One region of the Sporolactobacillus sp. PKPK-6 genome, then DNA from elsewhere that is predicted to be linked to it. Evidence: predicted binding sites of a transcription regulator. Region 1 holds the regulator's gene; each other region holds the start of a gene.
What was found. The regulator LexA, encoded in region 1, represses DNA repair genes until DNA is damaged. The targets are predictions, from matches to a motif close to CGAACATATGTTCG.
Positions count from the first base shown of each region.

Region 2: the regulator LexA is predicted to act here: its motif matches at 1,764-1,777, upstream of AC1MBV_RS04395 (RpnC/YadD family protein).
Region 3: the regulator LexA is predicted to act here: its motif matches at 2,423-2,436, upstream of uvrB (excinuclease ABC subunit UvrB).
Region 4: the regulator LexA is predicted to act here: its motif matches at 2,436-2,449, upstream of AC1MBV_RS03090 (DNA polymerase IV).

Region 1 covers NZ_JBWXPA010000001.1:313,885-318,103, forward strand. Annotated here, with positions in the region: gene AC1MBV_RS01545 (Gfo/Idh/MocA family protein) at 1-241, opposite strand, end outside; gene AC1MBV_RS01550 (YneF family protein) at 331-546, opposite strand; gene yneA (cell division suppressor protein YneA) at 893-1,204, opposite strand; gene lexA (transcriptional repressor LexA) at 1,374-1,985, shown strand; gene AC1MBV_RS01565 (phasin family protein) at 2,161-2,496, shown strand; gene AC1MBV_RS01570 (ABC1 kinase family protein) at 2,518-4,197, shown strand; gene AC1MBV_RS01575 (MFS transporter) at 4,171-4,219, opposite strand, start outside.
Region 2 covers NZ_JBWXPA010000001.1:912,905-917,123, forward strand. Annotated here, with positions in the region: gene AC1MBV_RS04385 (hypothetical protein) at 1-568, shown strand, start outside; gene AC1MBV_RS04390 (hypothetical protein) at 790-1,140, opposite strand; gene AC1MBV_RS04395 (RpnC/YadD family protein) at 1,118-1,699, opposite strand; gene AC1MBV_RS04400 (MFS transporter) at 1,943-3,406, shown strand; gene AC1MBV_RS04405 (hypothetical protein) at 3,515-4,219, shown strand, end outside.
Region 3 covers NZ_JBWXPA010000001.1:883,811-888,029, forward strand. Annotated here, with positions in the region: gene uvrA (excinuclease ABC subunit UvrA) at 1-325, opposite strand, end outside; gene uvrB (excinuclease ABC subunit UvrB) at 333-2,303, opposite strand; gene AC1MBV_RS04255 (AbrB/MazE/SpoVT family DNA-binding domain-containing protein) at 2,572-2,862, opposite strand; gene AC1MBV_RS04260 (cell division protein) at 3,203-4,219, opposite strand, start outside.
Region 4 covers NZ_JBWXPA010000001.1:631,183-635,401, forward strand. Annotated here, with positions in the region: gene AC1MBV_RS03080 (YitT family protein) at 1-975, opposite strand, end outside; gene AC1MBV_RS03085 (DsbA family protein) at 1,393-2,295, shown strand; gene AC1MBV_RS03090 (DNA polymerase IV) at 2,490-3,719, shown strand; gene AC1MBV_RS03095 (YhjD family protein) at 3,716-4,081, shown strand; gene AC1MBV_RS03100 (hypothetical protein) at 4,165-4,219, shown strand, end outside.

The DNA.
Region 1 (4,219 bases):
GCTCAATAATCTCCTGATGCACTGAAGTAGCCGCATGGACAAATGCCGCTTGAATGCCTTGTTTTATCAGATCGTCAATTGAAGAAAACAAATGAGACCATCGATATTTTGAGCGAAGTTCATCCAACGTTTTCACATTTCGTGTACAGAAATAAAAATCGACCTCTGCCAGTTTAGAATAAATCGGCAAATATGCTTTTGCGGCAATTGAACCGATCCCAATAACACCTACTTTCAGCATTGAGCAACCCCCTGCCTGAAATTTATTAGTACTCACTTTTTTCTATTGTAAAAACCCCCATGAATAGCTAATTCATAGGGGTTCATTACTCATTTCATTTGATGATTGATCGCTTTCATCATCTGATTAATCTTCTTCTGCGACGGTTGCTGACCCATTTGAGCCATCATGACACGCAACATGTTTTCATTAATCGGCGGATTCTTTTTTAGGTAATTCATCATATATCTACGGGCGATTAAAAAGCCGAGGATCAATCCGGCTGCTAGGCAAATCACGCCCACGAGTATGTATAACCAGAGCATGCGTCTGCTTCCTCCTTGTGTCAAATGTCCATAGTTCAGTTTACACTATCACGCGAATTCAGGTCAACCTTATACCCATGAAACATAGCCTTTTCCGCACAGTTTCGGCTGGAAGACAAAAAAAAAAGAAAGCGTGTTCTTATGAATTAAGAAATGCTTTCTTCTGAAGGAGGATGAAAAATGGCCATTAATGATAAATAATCATTAATGGAATAGAACTTTGCAATCACAAACTAAAAAGCAAAAAGGAAAAGACAATTGTAGCAGTACATTGTCAAATCATTCCCTTTGTTATATAACAGTATATCACAAAACACTTTTTTTGCCAATTCTGCGGCTAAGATTTTTAACGATTCTTTAATTGATTATCTGTTATCGGGATAATCAACTTTTGATTCGGAACAATATGATTTCGAACTAGACCATTATTGTCTTTAACCCAGGTAACAAATGCATGTTTCGTGAGCTTAGGATTATTAGCATGGTATGTTGTAGCAATTGACCACAACGAGTCACCGGATTTCACTGTAATTTTGACATAATTATTCTGATCGGCAGCAACCGTATTTGTTAAAGTAAAGAAAAGAATGACTGTCATAATACAAAATAATACAATAAATGAAATTCCCTTTGTTTTATTATGTGCATGAGTATTCATCTTGTTTTACCTCCGCTAGGAATATTTGTTCTCAAGAACGCTTGTTCGTTTGTTTTCTTCATTTTAATACGAACGTACATTTGTGTCAATGCTTATTTTAGAACAAATGTTTGCATCTGAATTTCCCAGATGATATACTATTGACAAGATAAGGAAAAGGAGAAGTATCATGAAACTCTCAACTCGGCAGCAATCTATACTCGATTTTATTAAGCATGAAGTTGCGATTAAAGGATATCCGCCATCGGTTCGCGAAATATGTGACGCTGTGGGGTTAGCATCCAGCTCAACGGTACACGGTCATCTTGAAAGGCTTGAGAAAAAAGGGTTTATTAGGCGTGATCCTACAAAACCTAGAGCAATTGAAGTGCTCGATCATGATGGAGACATCTATACAGAAAAGACAGTAAGTGTTCCTGTAATCGGTAAAGTAACGGCAGGACTTCCTATTAGTGCTGTTGAAAATATTGAAGAATATTTCCCTGTTCCAAGTTCAATGGTCGAGGATGAAGATGCATTTATTCTCAATGTCTCCGGTGAAAGTATGGTTAATGCCGGCATTCTTGATGGTGACAAAGTCATCGTCCGTCAGCAGCGGACTGCAGAGAACGGTGAAATTGTCGTTGCTATGACCGATGAGGACGAAGCTACGGTTAAACGTTTTTTTAAAGAAAACAATCATATAAGGCTCCAACCGGAAAATCCTTCAATGGATCCCATCTTGCTTGATAATTGTGTCATTCTTGGTAAAGTAATTGGTGTTTTCCGTTCGATTAAGTGATCTCAACTGCCAAGTGTATGAATGATTCTGAAGCCTTAGGGTACGAAAGAACATCTGTTCCTTCGTGCCCTTTTTCAATTGATTATTGAAGTATTCACAATTAGAAATGGCGAATTCGTATACATGACCCACTGAGTCGGTTAAAATGAAGAAAAGCACAAGGAGGGATAAATCTATGAACGATTTCCTGAAGAAAAGTTTTCTCATAGGGCTCGGCGCGACCATCACCAGCAAAGATAAGGCAGAAAAATTTCTGAATGACCTGTCAAAAAGCGGCGGTGCAGCAGCAGATGAAGCAAAATCGCTTCTAGAATCTTTCAATGAAAAAGGGAAAGAAAACACGGACAAGTGGCGCGCAGAGTTTCACAAAGACATTGTTGATGCAATTAAGGATCTCGGCTTTGTATCACAGGAAGAGTACGGGAGTCTTAAAGAAAAAGTGACGCTTTTAGAAGCTGAACTCACAGAATTAAGGCAAAAAGTATCTAAGAGAGAAAGCAGCGAAGACTAACCTGCACACTAGGTGAATGCTATGATTGGAAAACATATACGCCATATTAAAAGATATCAAGAAATTGTTTCCGTTCTCGTAAAATATGGCTTTGGCTATATTGTTAAAGATGTCGGTCTATTTCATTTACTTTCATTACCGAAGCAGATTGCATCAGACTTCTCTGGAAACGGGAATGATCAGAAGTCTCTTGGACAGCGTATCCGTTTAATGCTTGAAGAATTAGGACCAACCTTTATTAAGCTTGGCCAGCTGCTCAGCCTGAGAACTGACATTTTACCAGAGCAAATTGCAGAGGCAATGCGCGGACTCCAGGATCGTGTCACTCCGATCGATGCCCAATCCGTCAAACAGATCATTCAACAAGAATTCGGTAAACCAGTTGCTGAAGTTTTTGCTCAATTTGATGAACAATGTATTGCCGCTGCCTCCATTGCTCAAGCACATCATGCAAAGTTAAAATCCGGCGAAGAAGTTGCTGTTAAGATACGGCGTCCGGATATTGAATACGTGGTGGAGAACGATATTGAAATTCTATGGGATCTTGCTTCTCTCGTTGAGAAACGCTATGAATGGGCTAGGACATATCAAATTATCGATTTGGTTGAAGAATTTTCACTGGCAATCCGCAGCGAACTTGATTACGCGATGGAGGCGCGAACAACTGAAAAACTGTTTGATTTTTTCAAGAATGATGTGAATGTGATCATTCCCAAAATCTATCGAGATTATTCGACAGCTAAAGTGCTTACCCTTGACTATGTTCATGGGTATAAATATGAAGAATTGATTAAGAGTCCGCCAAAAGATGTGTCCAACAAAATTATCTGTGAACGGCTTGTCCGGTCATTTCTTGATCAAGCCTTAATCTGTGGCATCTTTCATGGCGATCCGCATCCTGGCAACCTTTTTTTCTTCCCCGATAATAAAATCGGGTATATTGATTTTGGACAAGTTGGACATTTAAACGAATCGATGAAGCGCGACTTCGGCAATTTAATTATCGGTCTGATGAAAGGAAATACCGAACTGCTTTTCCGCACTATTTCCACGATGACCGTCATGCCGGATGACTTGAATGAGCGTCAGTTGAAAGACGATTTGGAAACTCTGCGCGAGAAATATTATCGTCTGCCATTTAAAGAAGTTCACATCGGCAAAGTCATTTCTGATGTTTTCGCTGTTACCAAAAAGCATCATATCGGTATACCCAAAAATTACACGCTCCTTGGCAAGGCCCTAATCACTCTGGAAGGCTTGATCACCACTCTGGATCACGACACGAACATTCTCGAGCTTGCGGAACCTTATGGGCATCGTCTGTTAATAAGAAGACTTGATCCTACTGAACTTTCAAAAAAGTTATTGATGAATGGTTACGATGTTGTTGAAAACAGTATGCGTCTGCCTTCCCTTTTACGAAAAACCTTAACGCATTTATATAAAGGCAAAACACGTGTCGAAATGAAACTGCCGCAACTGGAAGTTCTGCTGGCCAAACTGGATCGCGCCGCAAACCGGATTTCGTTCAGTATTATGCTGCTCTCACTCAGTATCATTTTGGCAAGCATTATTCTTGGCGAAACGTTCGGGTCGCGTTCATTAATCACAAATGTGCCCATTATCGGCATTGCAGTAACCATTGTGCTTTTCATGTTTATGATCGTTCTTTTGTCAATTTTTCGTTCCGGCCGTTTCTAAGTGCTTCTGTTCCATAAATTGA
Region 2 (4,219 bases), 600 kb from region 1:
GTATTCGCCACGCAAGTTTTTTGGCGTTCCGGATGGCGGCTACTTGTATACCAATGCTGAAGAGCGGCTTGAGCTGGATCAGGATCCGTCCTACTACCGTTACGATGCGCTGTTGAAGCAAATTGATCTAGGGAGTGTTTCCGCCGAGCCGCTTTTTGAACAAAATGAGGCCTATTTAGATACATGCGGGATGCACGCGATGTCACGAACGACTCAGCGACTGTTGATGAGTGTTGATTATGAGCAGGTGCGCACCATTCGAAATGAGAACTTCCGATTTCTTCATCAACAAATCGGCACCTACAATCTGCTGCGTGCAGACTTCACCAATGTGAACGGACCGATGTGCTACCCTTTTCTTATTGAACACGGGGAAAAATTAAAAGATTGTTTGTTGGAGCGCCACATCTATGCCAATGATTATTGGCAGGAAGTGTTGTCGCGCGTTCCCCCTGCACGTTTCGATTATAAGCTGGCGAAAAATCTGATCGCGCTGCCCATTGATCAGCGCTACACTGAGACGGACATGCGCTTCATTGCACAAATTGTTGGTAGTTTTCTGGTTTGATCGATAGGCCGATCCTTTCATCGGTTCGTTTTCCCGGAATAGAAACGCGATGACATAGCTATTTAAATCACGTAAATTCCTTACTGGATATAAACCGCATTTTAAAAGCCGGGCTCCCCTTTCCAAACATTCCACAGAACAGACGATTCATGCATTGGTTATTTCTCGATTGTTATTTGCCAGTAGTGTCCAAAGCTGTAACCGCATCTTCACGAATTTCTTCATTCATTGATTGCTTCCAGTTCAGTGATCTCTTTGGCACTTAATCCTGTCCACTCACTGATTTTCCCATGACTTATTCCATTTTGCAGCAGCTTTAGGGCAACCTGTTTTTTGGCGTTTAATTCACCTTTTTCAATTCCTTTTTTAATTCCTCTTTTAATTCCTCTTTCCATGCCGTCCTCCACTCCACGATCATAAGTCGAATTCGGCCATTTGAGCACTTCTTCACGGATTTCCTCCGGGAGTTTGTTCGCTTGGTCCATCAATTGATCCACCTCTTTCTTATTTAATTGAAGATAGGTCTCGAAAAATCCATTGATTATGCTTTCACGTGCTTCTCCAAGATGCATGCCGATCATCTGTCTGATAAAGGCGAGTCGAACCTGAACACGTTCCTTTTTTTGAGTAGTTCATCCTGCTCATGAGCGCGGCAGCGGCCGGATTATTACTGTGAATAAATGTTCGCCAATTCATTTGGGCAAGCTCAAGCTTCAAAAAATGGAATTCGCTGATCATCATAAAATGAGGTATTTCTACCACAAATTTATCCGGTTCATCTCTTACACCATCATAACTGAAAATGGCAATGGGTAAAACAGGTTTTCGAAATTTCAGATAGATCATGATGTAGTAAAGATACATCCGTTCGGAAAAATCATCTTGATAATAGTTTTGTGCCTCAAGATGGACAATCAGAATTACAGCTTTTTTAGATTTCAGCTTCGTTTCCGCAATGATGTCCGCCCTCTTCTTGTCGCCTTCGATTAGATCCGGAAACAGTTCCTCTGAAAGGAACGTTTTTCCAGACAGATCAAGCATGTGATAAATTTTTGGGAAAAAGGCTTCGAGAAACTCATCAAAAAACTCGTGAAGCAGCACTTTGAAACGCCGATCGTGGTCAGTAGGCATGAGAGGCCTCCTTACGAGGTATGATTTATTGTTGTGAGGAATTGGGAAAGCAGGGAGTTAAAGGCGAACGTATGATCTTTCACAGTAAAAGTATAACCGAATTCCAAACAAAATGTCTAGAAAAAAATCCATGGTAAAAGGTTAATTTCTGACATATGCGGAATCGGATCTTTTGCTTCCACCCCGTTTCAATAATTATGCTATTCTTTGTACAGAGCACGAGTAACTGGAGGCTGCAGATTTATGAATACCTCAAAACCCTTAACTTATCAGGATGACCCAACCGTCCAGAAGAGACGTTGGATGATCCTGATCAGTATTAATATGTTCACATTTATGTCGACGCTTGATGCGAGTATTGTCAATGTGGCACTGCCGCAGATTTCACGTGATTTGCATTTGCCGATCGCCAGCAGTCAGTGGATTGTCACGATTTATTTAATGACGATCTGTGTTTTTATCCTGCTTTTCGGGCGGCTTGGCGACATGCTGGGCAAACTTCGCATTTTTAAGATCGGCACCGCTCTTTTTGTTCTTGGGTCGCTGCTGTGCGGATTCGGTCTAAACCTGAATTTTCTACTTGTCGGCCGCGTGGTTCAGGCCATAGGCGCTTCGATGACGATGGCTAATAATTTTGGCATCGCAACGGATATTTTCCCGAGATCCGAACGCGGGCGGGCGCTTGGTTTAATCGGCACGTTCGTGTCCTTGGGCTCGATCACTGGTCCGGGGATCGGCGGGCTGGTTGTCTCCACGTTGAGCTGGAATTATATATTCTGGATTAACGTACCGATTGGGCTGGTGGTAATGATTCTGGGCTGGCGTGTTCTGCCTAAAGATTTGTTTGCATCAAGAGGCCGCTTGGACTGGGTGGGTACGTCAATCTTCGGCTTATTCATCATAGCCCTGTTCAGCGGATTGCTGCTTGGACAGCATTTAGGGTTCAGCGACGGACGTATTCTGGGATCGCTTTTTCTCTCTGCTGTGCTTCTGGTCGTGTTTATCATTATGGAGTGGCAGATTGATCAGCCGATGCTTCAGCTGCGGTTGTTTAAAAATCTTATGTTTTCAGTCAGCATTTTCTGCGGCTATTTGGTCTTTCTCTCCAACTTTTGTTTCAACATTATTGCGCCATTCTATACCCAGGATATTCTGCATCTGTCAGCAGGCCATTCCGGACTGCTGCTGATGCTGTTCCCCATCATGATGGCTGTCATTGCCCCGTTCAGCGGCGCACTGTCTGACAAAATCGGTTCGGAAATCCTAACGTTTATCGGATTGCTTGTCCTCGTAGCGGCACAAATTGGTCTCGGTTTTCTGAATGGGGAAAGCTCAATCATCTATGCGGGTGTGTTGATTGCTCTGCTCGGTGCCGGCAGCGGATTCTTTATGTCGCCGAATAATTCGCTTGTCATGTCGACGGTTCCGAAAAATCAGCTTGGAAGCGCGGGGAGTGTCAACGCACTAATCCGAAATTTGGGCATGATCAGTGGAATCACTTTTGCGACAACGCTTCTGTTTGCCAGCATGTCGCAAGCTGCCGGTTATCATGTCACCGGAATGATCCCGGGTCATCCGTCCATCTTTTTACATGGCATGCACATCGTTTTTCTGGCATCTGCCGGAATATGCGTGTTCTGTGCCATGATTACAGGCATTCGGCTCCTAAACGCACGACATCAGATGCACAGCAAGGCTGTATCCTAACGCAGTCTGTCCGTTAAAGCCAAACCTTGCAAATGAAACCTGCTCCTATGGGAAACAGTAGTATAGGAAGATACTCATTGAACGCAGGCCATACACAAGGAGCAAACGATGCAGACAACGAAGCTTACGCATACCATTCTAGACGTAATTTTGAAGATGCCGGGATTGAAGATTAATCGTGAAGAATTCTTCAGACGGTCGTTCCCAAAAGAGGATACGGAACGGCTGATTGAGATCGGACCTGCAAGCTATTTTGGACAAGCTGAACTTGAGAAACAAGCAGCACAGCTGATTCAAAATGCGACGTTGCGAAGCTCAGCGATGTCGTTTGCCGCGGGCATTCCAGGCGGTTTGGCTATCGCGGCAACGATTCCCGCCGATACGACGCAGTTCTATGCGATGGCATTGCGTCTCGCGCAGGAGCTCGGCTATCTCTACGGACGAGAAGAATTATGGAGCAATCAAGAGATCGCGACAAAAAAAGGACGTGAAACATTGATTCTCTATCTTGGTGCGATGCTCGGAGTCAGCGGTACGGGTGCATTGCTGCGTGTGCTGTCGTCCAAGCTTTCTGCTCGCGCACTCGAACGCATCCCACAGAAAGCACTGGAACAAACAATTTATTATCCGCTGATTCGCAAAGTTGCTACCTTCTTCGGTGCGAAGATAACAAAAGGAACATTCGCTCGCGGTGTATCGAAAATCGTTCCGGTCTTAGGAGGCGCACTAGCCGGCGGAATCACCTATGCCACAATGAAACCGATGGCGCGTCGTTTGCAGAAGGAACTTGCGGCAGGTTTGACCGACAATCCT
Region 3 (4,219 bases), 570 kb from region 1:
AATCATAAATTTCCGTTACGGTTCCCACGGTTGAACGCGGGTTATGACTCGTCGTCTTCTGGTCAATCGAAATCGCCGGCGACAAGCCTTCAATCGCGTCCACATCCGGTTTGTTGGATTGGCCGAGAAATTGGCGGGCATATGCCGACAGCGATTCAACATAGCGGCGCTGCCCCTCGGCGTAGATTGTGTCGAACGCCAGCGATGACTTGCCTGAGCCCGACAATCCGGTAACAACAACCATTTTGTCACGTGGTATTGTTACGCTGACATTTTTTAAATTATGTTCCCTTGCGCCTTTGACAACAATATTTTCAAGTACCATCTGCGTGTTATCCCTCCGCCTTCAGTTCATAGAGTGCGTCCCGCAGTTCCGCTGCACGCTCGAAGTCAAGCGACTTTGCCGCCTGCTTCATTTCTTTTTCAATACCGATAATTGCCTTGTTGCGCTCGCTCTTTGTCATTTTCTTCTTTTTCTTCTTGCCGGAGCCATCCTGTTTTTCCACTTCGTATGTCGCTTTAATCAGCTCAGGAATGGCCTTTTGAATCGTCGTCGGTGTAATATGATGCACTTCATTGAATTTCTTTTGAATTTTGCGGCGGCGTGCGGTTTCATCCATCGCCAACCGCATCGAATCGGTAACTCGGTCGGCATACAGAATGACTCGCCCTTCCGCATTTCTCGCCGCGCGTCCGATCGTCTGAATCAGCGACCGTTCCGAGCGAAGGAAGCCTTCCTTATCGGCGTCAAGGATAGCGACAAGTGAGACTTCAGGAATATCCAGTCCTTCACGGAGCAGGTTGATCCCGACCAGCACATCGAATTCGCCACGTCGCAAATTGCGAATGATCTCAATCCGGTCGAGCGTCTTAACTTCCGAATGAAGATAATTGACTTTAATGCCCATGCCCTTTAGATAGTCGGTCAAATTCTCTGCCATCTTCTTTGTCAGCGTCGTGACGAGGACACGTTCATGCTTCTTAATCCTAATATTAATCTCGTCGTAGAGATCATCAATCTGTCCCTTGATCGGACGGACTTCGATTTCCGGATCCAGCAATCCGGTCGGTCGAATAATCTGCTCGACCGGCTTATTGGAATGCTCCAATTCATAATCCGCCGGAGTCGCCGAAACGTACACGATCTGATTGACACGTTCCTCAAATTCTTCAAATTTAAGCGGCCGGTTGTCTTTTGCAGAAGGAAGACGGAAACCATGATCAACCAGGACGTTTTTTCGCGCCTGGTCGCCGTTGTACATGGCCCGAATCTGTGGCAGTGTCGCATGGGATTCATCGACCATAATGAGAAAGTCCTTTGGAAAATAGTCCATGAGCGTATACGGCGATTCACCCGGTTTTCGAAAGGTCAGATGCCTTGAATAGTTCTCAATTCCGGAGCAAAAGCCGACTTCCTCCATCATTTCCAAATCATAACGCGTACGCTGCTCAAGCCGTTGTGCCTCAAGTAGTTTACCGTTCTCATTAAGCACTTTCAGCCGATCCTCGAGTTCCTTCTGTATGTTCACAATTGCTCGCTTCATTTTCTCCTGTCCGGTAACGAAGTGGGAAGCCGGGTAGATGGCGACATGATCACGCTCGCCGACAATCTCTCCGGTCATCGGATCCATCTCGGTCAGCCGTTCAATTTCATCACCGAAGAATTCGACGCGAATGCAGTGATCATCGCGTGAAGCCGGGAAAATCTCCACCACATCGCCGCGCACACGGAATGTCCCGCGTGTAAAATTAATATCGTTACGCGAGTACTGGATGTCGACAAGTTGACGCAGCATCGCATCCCGCTCCTTCTCCATACCCGGCCGCAATGAGAGTACAAGTGAGCTGTATTCTTCCGGAGAACCTAAACCGTAAATACACGAAACACTGGCAACAATAATGACATCGCGACGCTCAAACAATGAGCTGGTTGCCGAGTGACGCAGCTTGTCAATCTCGTCATTGATGCTCGAATCTTTTTCAATATACGTATCCGTCTGCGGAATATAGGCTTCCGGCTGGTAATAATCGTAGTAGCTGACAAAATATTCGACCGCATTATTCGGGAAAAATTCCTTAAACTCGTTATAAAGCTGCCCTGCAAGCGTTTTATTATGGGCAATGACCAGCGTCGGCTTCTGCACTTGAGCAATCACATTCGACATCGTGAATGTTTTACCGGTACCGGTCGCGCCGAGCAACGTCTGATGCTTTTGACCGTTCCTGATCCCATCGACCAATGTACGAATCGCTTCCGGCTGGTCGCCTTGCGGTTGAAAATGGGACGCGAGTTGAAAATCCATAGCGCCCTCCTCCAATCTTTACTGTTTTTCTATGAAAAAAGCATGATTTGTCATTAATAGTAAAAAATCTTTCTTAAAAAAAGTATAGCATACCTCTATAGCAAAATAACAGCAAAATGCGAACGGATATTCCCAATGTTTTTCAGTCATTTATTCTAAACTCGGCTCATCTCACACAGGATAACCGGAGAAGTCATTTACTAGTACTTAATGAAACTAAAAAACTTCCATGGCACTCGGCCACAGAAGTCTTTTTTGAGAACATGAATTACGATTTAATATCTTCACCCATGTATTTTTCAATTTCTTCTAGAATTCCTTTTGCTGCTTTGCGGCTCAGGATCAGCTTGCCGTTTGCCAGAACAAGGTTATCCGGCGACACTTCATTCGTGATCTGGCACGCCATATTCGGCACATATTTCTTGAAGATAATCCGTTCATCCTCCGTGAAGATTTCGAGCGGATCACCCTCTTTAATATTCATGGTCCTTCTGAGTTCAATCGGAATCACAACACGTCCTAATTCATCAACTTTACGCACAATACCTGTCGATTTCATTTTTGCGCTCCTCCTCTCGCCTTTTCTATACTACGACCTGCATCACTTTTAACTTGATTATAGCACCAATATGCACCACAATTCGTGCAGGGGTTAAAAAATTCCAATTGCTCACATAACTACACCCAGTTTCAAAATCAGTCACATTTTAACAGTTGGGATTATTGTAAATTTTGACGGAACAAACAGCCAAGGGGACCAGCAAGCTTGCTCACCTTTTAGGTCTGCGGGCAGCGCCTCACCTTAAGCATCTTCCTTTCTTCCCATAAAAAGGAAGGAAAAGGAATCTCGCTGTCCCTCCTGCGGATTTTTGTTCCTGTTAGATTATTCGAATTAAGGCTTAACTATTTGTCTTTTGTTTCAAATTCCATTGATCGCCTTCAAGAAAAAGTAGCCCGATCTTATAATTGTCATCTTCATGAATTGGCCCCTTTTCAAAGCGCTGCTCGCCGAAACGATCGATCACTTCCAGCTTGCAGTAAGCCGCATGCTTTTGAAGTGCTTCATAGAATTCATCCACGCTGCTGACCTCTAAATCATTCACCCGCAAAATTTCTTCCCCAGGAATAATGCCCATACGCGCACCAAGCGAGTGAGGGATCGCTCCAATAACGCGCAGTCCTCTGTTCGGCATAAGATAATAGAACGGCTGCGTCTCACGCAGGTGATGGTGGTACCAGGTGAGCAGCAATCGGCTGACGAGTGCCACAACTCCGCCCAGCACGACGAAAAGCGCCATATGAAGCAGATAGCCCGCACCGATGAAGATCGCCGTTATGCCGGACGACGCCATCAACCAGCTTGCCGTTTGACGAACAGCAGGTTTCGGTAATGCGTGCGTGATCAATTGTGCGATTCCTATGCCCAATGGGAAAATCGCAAAGCTAAATGAAGCGCCGCCGGAAACAAACGGCCAGGGACCAATGGACGAAATCGCACCCGAAACCGGCATAAGGAAGAGCAGCGGCGCGATCCAAAGCTGGCAAGCTTCATGAGCTCCGACCAAACTGCCCCGCTTGCTGCTGATGAGGCGCGGCGAAGTCTGCTGCGCACCCCAAAAATAGACCAGTGCTGTCTCAGCCAGCATAGCGACAACTAGGAATATGCCGAATGATACATAATCAATGGCTCGGATGTCCCCAATCCAACCGTTGATGAGCGAATACGGGGTCTGCAGTGCCGGCATAAAATAAGCGGCAATCAATGCCAAGCCACCTGCCACCGCCGGCGACAAAAAGCTTTGCCGGCACGTGAACAGTGTCATGATATATGCCAGTGAAAGCAAAACAATAACTCCCGGCGTCAGACTGATTCCGGCGGCAAGTAGCACAATAGTCGCTGCAAGTCCGACAAGCAG
Region 4 (4,219 bases), 320 kb from region 1:
GACAATCGACGTGCCGAATAACTTCTGAAACCGTTCATAATCTTGGGAGCCCAGCGTCTGTTCCACCTTTAAGGTGTGTTCTCCATGCTTCATGGCCTGAATTGCCCGCTGCTGTTCTTCCGTGTGGAACGTACCGATAATTTTATTTGTTTCAAGAATATTTGTAAACGCATTCGGATCAATGCTCTTAATCAACCGCTCCATTTTATACAATTCATAATGACTGATGACCATCATTAACGTACTCTTTTTGGTGCCGGTAAACCCTCCGTATGACGGAATCACCGTCATTCCTCGGTCAAATTGATCCTGGATTGCTTCAACCAGCCGATCCGACTGATCCGTGATCGTCATAACCGTCAATTTCTGATATTTTGTGTGAATCATATCAATCACATAACTATTTACAAAACGTGAAATTAACGTATAAAGTGCGTACTGCCATTCGTACACCGCACCGGCAATCACAATAATAATACCGTTCAAAATCAAAAAATATTTACCTGATGATGCATTACGATTACGCCGCGTTAAAAAAATGGCAATGATATCCAAACCGCCCGTTGAAATACCGTATTTCAAGGCAATTCCAACACCGATCGCAGAGATCATTCCGCCAAATATAGAATTGAGCAGAATGTCTGAAGACAGCGGATGCACCGGCAGAACAGTTAAAAATAATGAGGTCAGCATAACTGTAATGAAACTAAATAAGGTAAAACTCTTTCCGACCTTATACCATCCAAGTACGGCAATTGGCAAATTTAAAACGAGAATCAGCAAACCGATCGAAAGATGAAGGTTCAACCCATCAAACAGGATATCTGAAATCAATTGGGCAGCACCGTTTATTCCTGCCGCATAGACATGAGCCGGCACAAGAAAAAGATTCATGCTGAGCGCACATAAAAAAGCGGCACAAACTGAAATACATGATTTTTTGATTAATTCGCCAATGGAAAAAGCAGGTAACATATCGTTCTTCCTTCATTCACTTTATTTTTTCTTAGTTCCCCGGGTCTCAAATTATAGCACCTTCATTTGCGGATTCAACCTCTGGCAACATTTTCCCAACACTTTCACTTGTTAAACTAAACACATTTTTCAAACATTTATTTATGCCGCAAAAAACAGCTTGAGTGCCGATTAGTTGCCCTCAATGATCGGAACTTGTTACAATATAGAAAGTTTCAGGACGATGGAATCATAAAGTTGTGCTTCCACCATTCAATGAATGAAACTGAAAAGAATATAATAAAGGCAGGTTGACTTTATCAATAATGGATAAAGATATGATGAGATGGATCAATCCGGCTATCGGCACAGTCCATCTGAATCAGGGGCCATTTCTGAGGCCGCCCTATTTAAAATTTCTTCCAGAGGTGGGATCCCATGACACGTTTTGAGGAAGGGTCTATATGTGAGGGAACACCGGGAAACGAGTCGTGTACATTAAGAACCGGCAGGAAACGAACCTTCCAGCGAGTCGAAATTTTAACATTCATTGATCCGCTTTGCCCTGAATGCTGGGGTTTTGAACCTTTACTTAAAAAATTTATTTTTCAATACCATGACTATTTTACATTTCGCGTCTTGTTAACGACAAAGCATGACACGGTAAATCGCTGTCAATTCACTCGTGCAAAAAGAATTGCTGAGGAATGGGACAAATATGCCCGCCTGACCGGCATGTGCTGCGACAGTGATGTGTGGCTGGAAAATCCGCCTTCTCCTTATTCGATCGCTTATGCGATTAAGGCGGCCGAATTCCAAGGAGGTGCGGCCGGGCAAATTTTTCTTCGCCGCGTACGTGAGCAGATTTTTCTCAGAAGACAGGGCTTGAATAAATTTGAAGAGCTGCTGGGTGTCGCTCGCCTTGCCGGACTGAATGAACAGGAATTTTCCAATGACTATCATTCCTGTCGTCCGATTAAGGCTTTTCAGTGTGATCGCCGATTAGCAAATGAATTGGCAATCACCGAACTTCCGACCTTGGTTTTCTCAGCACCATGCAATGACTCTGAAGCCATTAAGGTAAACGGACATTACCCTTACTCCGTCTATGTACAGATTTTGACCGAACTCCTGGGCGAGCAGCCGATCCCGGCGCCAAATATCTCGCTCAAAGACTATTTTCAACAACAATGCTTTCTGACCACTCAGGAAGTCGTCGTAATCTATGACTTAACGGAAGAAGAGGCATTAAAGGAACTGCGCAAATTGCAGCTCCAGCAAATTATCGAACCGGTTTCTCTGAAAAGCGGTGAATACTGGTCCTATATCGGTCATTCGTAATGACCGTATCATTTGATCGTTTGAATGTTGCAAGAACCATAATTGCCTTGCTCCTAAAAAAGGAGCAGGGCTTTTTCATTGTCTTAAATCATTCCATAACTCTATTATAACGAACACATGTTTTTATTTCCAGTGTTAAAAGAACGTTTGTTCGTGTATAATAAATCCATATCCAATTAATTGAGGTGTCGCACATGGATCGAGTGATCTTCCTGATCGATATGCAAACGTTCTACGCTTCTGTTGAAAAGGCTGATTTCCCGGAATTCAGAAACAAGCCTCTGATCGTTGCAGGTGACCCGAGGCAGCGAAGCGGCATCGTCCTTGCCGCTTGCCCGATTGCCAAGCATTTCGGCGTACTGACGGCCGAGCCGCTTGGTCAAGCGTTAATTAAGTGTCCGCAGGCGGTTATCCGTCTGCCACGCATGCAGCATTACATTGATGTATCTACAGCCGTGACACGATTTCTTAGACAGTTTACCGATCTGGTTGAGCCTTATTCGATTGATGAACAGTTTATTGACGTCAGCGAAAGCTTGCCGCTCTTTGGTTCACCCTCAACCATTGCACGGAAGATTCAACGATGCATGCAGGAACGCTTTGGTGTCTATGCCCGCATTGGAATCGGACCCAATAAAGTAATGGCCAAGATGGCTTGTGATCATTATGGCAAAAAGAACAAAGCAGGAATTTTTGAGTTAAATGCTGAGAATATAAAAAAATACCTCTGGCCCCTGCCCATTGGTGAATTGTTTGGCGTTGGCCATCGAATGGAGCAGCACTTCATTGGAATGGGAATTCGCCAAATCGGTCATCTCGCCCGTTTTCCGCTCGCTTTACTGCGCAAGCGTTGGGGTGTGAACGGAGAGCTGTTATGGCGAACCTCACACGGCTTGGACAGTGCTCCCGTCTCCATGAGCACCTTTACAGAACAAAAAGCGATCGGGCACCACATGACCCTGCCCTTCGACTACCCGGAAATGCGCGATATTCGTGTGATCCTTCTTGAATTGAGTGAAGAGGTCGCTTATCGAGCCCGTGTGAAACACTATATGGGGCTTGTTGTCTCCGTTGGCATTTCCGGAACTTTTGAGCGCCATACCGGTTTTCATCGCCAGATCAAGCTGCCCTTCGCGACAAATTTTGGCATGGATATTTATCATGCGGTTAATCGGCTTTTTACAGAAAGCTGGGACTGCCTTCCGGTACGAGCCGCTGCAGTCACCCTTAGTGATCTTCAGCCGGTATCAAGCAGCTATCAGCTCGATCTCTTCGCTCATATTGAAGAAAAAACAAAATTAAGTGCTGCAATCGACACAATTTATCAAAAATATGGAAAGACGGCCATCTTTCATGGCACCTCACTTATGTCGTCCAGCCAGTTGCGCGCACGTGCGAATAAAATCGGGGGGCATTTCAAATGAATGATCATGGAGGATTTCTGCCCGCCTCGGAAATGACTGAAAAAGAAATGAAAATTGCCGCCGAATATATGCTGCTTCCGCTCATTAAAATGGCATTTGAACGTGATCGAACAGCTATTGTCCATGCGGACACTAAATTCAAACCGCTTTATTTGGAACTATTGGATGCCATAATTGCTCACGTAACACTGGATCTGCGAAGAAATAAGCAAGATATTTTCAACAATCACATCCGCATGACTAAGCGCGGCTGGTTCAATTATGAGGTCTATGTACGGGGCCGCCTATTTGAATTCGTCTATCAAAAAAGTGTAGCCATGGATTGGATTTACGAACGAGTGCGCAGCTATCTCAAGCTCTAGCATCTTTTCTTACCTTCTAGATGAATGTTTACTCCGAGACATTCATAGGCTTGTTTTTAGAGAAACTGCAGAGGATGAATGCCATGAAACTTTTTGTTTTCTGTCTTCTGACCGCCGTTACGTTTTTTTGTTTTTATC